Aromatoleum petrolei: one gene and its partner. Each later gene encodes a partner of the first gene's protein in a complex. Links are inferred from orthologs where the notes say so. Each region holds a gene or a part of one and is shown on either strand. Other genes may lie near its edges.

Region 1 (3,295 bases):
GTTCGTGGCGGAACGGGGGTATCCGTTCCGGCGTCAGGGGATTAGCGCAGCACCATGTTGTCGCGGTGGATCAGTTCGGGCTCGTCGATGTAGCCGAGAAGCTGTTCGAAGTCGCTGCTGGGTTTGCGCGCCACGCGACGACATTCCGTGCTGCTGTAATTGACCAGGCCGCGGCCGATTTCCTCTCCTGACTGCGTACGGCAGGCGACCGCCGAGCCACGCTCGAAATCGCCGCGTACTTCGATCACGCCCACCGACAGCAGGCTGCGCCCGCTGCGCAGCGCAGCCGCGGCGCCGTCGTCGATGACCAGATCGCCGGCAAGCTGCAGGTGGTCGGCGAGCCACTGCTTGCGCGCCTGTAGCGGCGAGCTGGTGGCGAATAGCAGGGTTCCGAGCGCCTCGCCTTGGCCAAGACGCACCAGCGCGTCGCGCTCGCTGCCGCTGGCGATGCAGGTATGGGCGCCGCTGCGGGCGGCGCGCTGGGCGGCGCGGATCTTCGTGATCATGCCGCCCTTGCTGATGCCGGTGCCGGCGCCACCGGCCATCGCCTCGTAGGCACGGTCCTCGGCGCGTCCTTCGGAAACCAGCGTCGCGGAGGGGTCCTGGCGCGGGTCGGCCGTATAGAGGCCCTTCTGGTCCGTGAGTATGATCAGTGCATCGGCTTCGATGAGATTAGCGACCAGCGCCCCCAGCGTGTCGTTGTCGCCGAACTTGATCTCGTCGGTGACGATGGTGTCGTTCTCGTTGATGATTGGCACGACGCCGAGTTCGAGCAGCGTCGTCAGCGTCGAGCGGGCGTTCAGGTAACGCTTGCGGTCGGCGAGATCGTCGTGCGTGAGCAGGATCTGGGCGGTGTGGATGCCGTGGCCCGAGAATGCCTCTTCGTACGCTTCGACGAGCCCCATCTGCCCGACCGCCGCGGCGGCCTGCAGCTTGTGCATTTCCTGCGGGCGCTTCGTCCAGCCCAGACGCTGCATGCCCGCAGCGATGGCGCCCGAGGACACCAGCACGACCTGCTTGCCGGAGTCGCGCAGGGCGGCGAACTGGCGCGCCCAGTCCGCCATCGCGGCTTTGTCGAGGCCAGTGCCGTTGTTGGTGACGAGGGCGCTGCCGACCTTGACCACCAGGCGGCGCGCATTGCGGATCTTGTTTCGCATGATCTGTGACGGCAAGCGTGGGCTAACGGGAAGGGGCCGGCACCAGGCCGGACTCGGGATCAGTTGCCGGACTTCTCCGGGCGGTCCGTCTCATCGCAGTCGTGTTCGTCTTCATCCTCGTCGTCCTCCTCGGCGAGGATGGCCTGCAGACGGGCCTGATAGGCTGCCTCGGCACGGGCCTCCGCCTCGGCGGCGAGGCGCGCTTCCTCGGCAGCGCGTGCGGCGCGTTCGGCGTCCGCCTGGGCGCGATCGGCGTCGAGGAAGTCCTGGATCGCGAAGACCAGCGGACGGACGCCATCGCCGGTGAGGGCGGAGATCTCGAAGTGGCGATCCACCGGGCCGTAGCCCTCGAGGAACGCGGCGATCCGCTCGGCGCGCTCTTCTTCCGGGATCAGGTCCAGCTTGTTCAGGGCGAGCCAGCGCGGCTTGTTGTACAGTGACTCGTCGTACTTGCGCAGTTCCTCGACGATCGCCTTGGCGTCATGAACGGGGTCGGCGTCCGGATCGAAGGGCGCGAGGTCAACGAGGTGCAGCAGCACGCGGGTGCGCTGCAGGTGGCGCAGGAACTGGTGGCCCAGTCCGTGGCCTTCGGCTGCACCCTCGATCAGGCCGGGGATGTCGGCGATGACGAAGCTGCGGTTCTCGTCGGTGCGCACCACGCCCAGGTTGGGCGCGAGCGTCGTGAACGGGTAGTCGGCGACCTTCGGTTTGGCGGCCGAGACGGAGCGGATGAAGGTCGACTTGCCGGCGTTGGGCATGCCCAGCAGGCCGACGTCGGCCAGCACCTTGAGTTCCAGGCGCAGCATGCGGCGCTCGCCTTCCTCGCCGAGGGTGCGCTTGCGCGGCGCGCGGTTCACGCTGGACTTGAAGTGCAGGTTGCCGAGGCCGCCCTTGCCGCCGCGGGCGATCAGTGCGCGCTTGCCATCGACATCGAGGTCGGCGATGAGTTCGCCGGTTTCAAAGTCGGTGATCACGGTGCCGACCGGCATGCGCAGCGTGATGTCCTCGCCGCTCTTGCCGTAGCAGTCCTTGTTGCCGCCGTTCTCGCCGCGCTGCGCGCGGTGCATGCGAGTGTAGCGGTAGTCGACCAGCGTGTTGAGGTTGCGGTCGCCGACCGCAAAAATGCTGCCACCGCGGCCGCCATCTCCGCCGTCGGGGCCGCCGCGCGGGATGAATTTTTCGCGGCGGAAGGAGGCCGATCCGTTGCCGCCGTCGCCGGCCATGACCTCGATGCGCGCTTCGTCAATGAACTTCATGTGCTGTGCAGTGCCGAGTTGTGCTTATGGCAAAAACAAAAAAGCCCTACCGCAAGGATAGGGCTTTTCGAACCTTGATGCCGGAACTCAGGCGGCTTCGGGCACGATCACGACCGTGCGGCGGCGCGAGGCGCCCTTCACGGTGAACTGCACGGTGCCGTCCTTCAGCGCGAACAGGGTGTGGTCCTTGCCGATGCCGACGTTCTCGCCCGGGTGGTATTCGGTGCCGCGCTGGCGAACGATGATGTTGCCTGCGAGCACGAACTGGCCGCCGTAGCGCTTCACGCCAAGTCGTTTCGATTCCGAGTCGCGGCCGTTACGGGAACTACCGCCAGCTTTTTTGTGTGCCATGACGAATTACCTCCTTGGCTAATCAGGCCGAGATCGCTTCGATGCGAAGCTCGGTGTAGTTCTGGCGATGGCCCTGGTGCTTCTGGTAGTGCTTGCGGCGGCGCATCTTGAAAATCTTGACCTTCTCGTGACGGCCGTGGGAAACCACGGTCGCCTTCACTGCGGCGCCGGAAACCACCGGGGTGCCGATCTTGACCGACTCGCCCTCGCCGACCATGAGAACCTGGTCGATGGTGATTTCGGAGCCCACGTCTGCCGGTATCTGTTCTACCTTGATCTTTTCGCCGGCGACGACGCGATACTGCTTGCCGCCGGTTTTTATCACCGCGTACATGGTGTTGCTCCAGTTGATGGGTTTGCAAAGGAATCGCGCACCTTACACGACGAGCAGGATTTTCGTCAAGAAAATCAGCGCTTAGGCGCAGGCTCCGGAACCTTGCCAAGGTATCTCCTCGGGTGCGGGTATTCCCCAATACTGACATTCGATCGAAGTGGAACTATGATTCGAATGTTGTCAGACAACTTTGGGGC
Region 2 (3,260 bases), 760 kb from region 1 along the record:
CACCCTCGCCCAAGGCGACGCGCTCGACGTCCTCGCTGGTCGTGACGATCGTGAAGGCGACGTCCGTGGCCGCGGCGAGCTCGGCCGGCGTCGCATGCACGACCGCGCCCGTGCCTTCGAAGGATGCGACGCTTTCGGGGCGCCGCGCCCACAGGTGCAGGCGGTGGCCGGCGCGCTGCAGGTGCTGCGCCATCGGGCGCCCCATCGCACCCAGACCGACGAATCCGACCTCCATCAGTCGTCGCCCTCCCCGCCGCTCATGCGCTCGAGGAGCTTCAGCATCGCGATCGAGTCGTTCTCGCCCAGGCCGCTGCCGACCATCGCATTGAGCATCTGCGCGGTCGCGGCGGAAGTCGGCAGCGCGAGGCCGAGGCGGTGCGCCTCTTCCATCACGATGCGCAGGTCCTTCTGGTGCATCCACGCCTTGAAGCCGGGCTTGAAGTTGCGGTCGAGCATGCGCTGGCCGTGGTTCTCCAGCACGCGCGAATAGGCGAAGCCGCCGAGCAGCGCCTCACGCACCTTCGCGGCATCCACCCCGCTCTTCTGCGCGAAGTTCATCGCCTCGGCCACCGCGGCGACGCCGACGCCGGTGAGGATCTGGTTGCACGCCTTGGCGACCTGGCCGGCACCGCTCGCGCCGATCAGCGACACCGTCTTGCCGATCGCCTCGAAGACGGGCTTCACGCGCTCGAACGCGGCCGCGTCGCCGCCGACCATGATCGTCAGGGTCGCGTTGATCGCGCCGATCTCGCCGCCCGACACCGGCGCGTCCAGCATCTCGATGCCGCGCGCCTTGAGCTTCGCCGCGATGGCCTGCGCGGCGGCGGGTGCGATGGTGCTCATGTCGACGAAGATCAGGCCCGCGCGGGCCCCGTCGGCCACACCCTGCGGGCCGAGCGCGACGTGCTCGACGTCGGGCGCATCCGCGACCATCGTGATGACGACCTCGACACGCGACGCCACCTCCGCCGCGCTCGCGCAGTCGCCCGCGCCGGCGTCGAGCAGCGGCTGCATCGACTCGCGCCGACGGCTCCATACGTGCACCTTGTGCCCGGCCTTCATCAGGTTCAGCGCCATCGGGCGCCCCATCAGGCCGAGGCCGACGAATCCGACTTCCATTTCGATTCTCCTGTGGCTGGAACGCGCATGGCGACGCATAATCGCCGCCATGACCTACGCCCCCATCATCAAGGAAATCGGCCGTGGCGCCAAGGGCGCGCGCGATCTCGACGCTGCCCAGGCGGAAGCGCTCTTCGGCGACATGCTGGACGGCAAGGTGCCGGACCTGGAGCTCGGTGCCGTCATCGTGTCGCTGCGCATCAAGAGCGAGTCGCGCGACGAGCTGCTGGGCTTCAAGCGCGCGATGGATGCCCGCTGTGCTCAAGTCGCGGTGCCGCCGGGGCCGCGCTGCGTGATCCTGCCGACCTACAACGGCGCGCGCCGCCAGGCCAACCTGATGCCGCTCGTCGCGCTGCTGCTCGCACGCGAAGGCGTGCCGGTGCTGATCCAGGGGCGGCACGATTTCGAGTCACGCGTGAGTCCGTTCGAATTGCTCGCGGCGCTCGGCATCCATCCGGCGCTCGGAGTCGGCGAGGCGCACCGCGAACTCGCGGAAAAGCGCATCGCCTGCCTGCGCCTCGACGAGCTAGTGCCGGGGCTCGATGCCCTGTTGAGCCTGCGCCTGCGCCTGGGCGTGCGCGGCAGCGGGCACACGATGGCGAAGCTCGTCGACCCGTGCATCGGCCGCAGCGTGCGGGTGGTCGCGGTGACGCACCCGGAGTATCTCGAGCGCATGCACGAGTTCCTCGTCGCGGACGGCGGGCGGGCGATGCTGATGCGCGGCACCGAAGGCGAAGCCTACGCGAATCCGCGCCGCCGGCCGGCAATGCAGGCGTTCCGCGATGGCGCCGCAGAACTCGCGTGGACCGCGGAGGAAGGCGGCGCGCCGCCGCTGGAGGGGCTGCCGGATGCACCGGGCGTGGAAGAGAACGCGGCGCTCATCCGGGCGATGCTGGCCGGCAAGGTTCCCGTGCCGCAACCGGTGCTCGATCAGGCCGCGTTGCTCGTGCGGCTCGCGACCGAAGCCTGACGCGACCTGTAAGCTCTGCGCCCGACAGGCGAGACCTCGACCACGACGAAAGCCCAGGGAGGGGAGACTCCCGCCGTAGTTGAAGCCTCTCCTGTCGGGCGCAGATCGGGCAGTACGGTTCCGGGTCAGCCGGCAATCGGCGCGAACCGTCCGTCCCGGTAGTCCGCGAGTGCCTGGTGGATCTCGGCCTGCGTGTTCATCACGAAGGGTCCGTACTGCGCGATCGGCTCGCCCAGCGGCCGGCCGGCGATCAGCAGCACGCGCGCCGGCGCCTCGCCCGCTTCGATGACGACGCCATCGGCGGCGGCGTCATTGGCGAAGATCGCCATGCGTTGCACCGCCACCGGCGTACCGGCGACCGTGACCGCGCCGCGATACACGTAGATGAAAGCATTGTGCCCGGCCGGCAGCGATTGCGCGAAACGCGCGCCCGCCGGCAGGTGGATGTCGAGATACAGCGGCGCGGTCGCTTCGCGCCTCACCGCGCCCGCAACGCCGTGGCTCTCGCCGGCGATCACGGTCACCTCGGCGCCCGCCGTGGTCGTGAAGGACGGCAGATCGCCGGCGGTGAAGTCCCGATACCAGGGCGCGCACATCTTGTCCCCGCCGGGCAGGTTCAGCCACAGCTGGAAGCCTTCCATCACGCCCTCTTCCTGCTCGGGCAACTCGGAGTGGATCACGCCGCTGCCGGCCGTCATCCACTGCACGCCACCGTTCTCGAGCAGGCCCTCGTGGCCCGCGCTGTCGCGGTGGCGCATGCGGCCGGCGATCATGTAGGTGACGGTTTCGAAGCCGCGGTGCGGATGGTCCGGGAAACCGGCGATGTAATCGCCCGGGTCGTTGCTGCCGAAGGCGTCGAGCATCAGGAAGGGATCGAGGCGGCGCTGCAGCGGCTGCGTGAGCACGCGGGTGAGCTTGACGCCCGCGCCGTCGGACGTGGCCTGCCCGGCCACGAGACGCTCGACGCTGCGCGAGCGGGCGACGTCTTCACTGTTGCGTTGCTGTTGCGTGACGGACATGGTGTGGTCCTCCGTGTCGGGGTCGGGGGTGCTCTCTGTATTCCTCCGGCGCCGGATCGATGCGTCCGGCGTCCGGGTATGCACGGCTGCGAGTCGCTTACGCGAAGGCGGCCTCGATGTCGCGTTGGGCCTCGGCGAAGGCCTGTTGTTCC

The links.
Region 2: the proteins of obgE (region 1) and ybiB are in contact, whole or in part, in a crystal structure (PDB 8BFT), measured with the Escherichia coli proteins. The link is inferred for Aromatoleum petrolei from one-to-one orthologs.

The regions. Positions count from the first base shown.
Region 1 is NZ_CP059560.1:1,260,168-1,263,462, reverse strand. Bases 316-3,295 are described here. They hold obgE (GTPase ObgE), read right to left. Parts: upstream 2,414-3,295; coding sequence 1,217-2,413; downstream 316-1,216. Other genes in these bases: rplU (50S ribosomal protein L21), read right to left, coding at 2,787-3,098; rpmA (50S ribosomal protein L27), read right to left, coding at 2,501-2,764; proB (glutamate 5-kinase), read right to left, coding at 316-1,157. Outside these bases: ToN1_RS05730 (type II secretion system protein), read left to right, coding at 1-45; more of proB, read right to left, coding at 42-315. UniProt on the Escherichia coli protein: An essential GTPase which binds GTP, GDP and possibly (p)ppGpp with moderate affinity, with high nucleotide exchange rates and a fairly low GTP hydrolysis rate.
Region 2 is NZ_CP059560.1:2,024,488-2,027,747, forward strand. Bases 184-3,128 are described here. They hold ybiB (DNA-binding protein YbiB), read left to right. Parts: upstream 184-1,168; coding sequence 1,169-2,089; downstream 2,090-3,128. Other genes in these bases: ToN1_RS09255 (NAD(P)-dependent oxidoreductase), read right to left, coding at 184-235; ToN1_RS09260 (2-hydroxy-3-oxopropionate reductase), read right to left, coding at 235-1,119; ToN1_RS09270 (pirin family protein), read right to left, coding at 2,215-3,108. Outside these bases: more of ToN1_RS09255, read right to left, coding at 1-183; ToN1_RS09275 (FMN-dependent NADH-azoreductase), read right to left, coding at 3,206-3,260.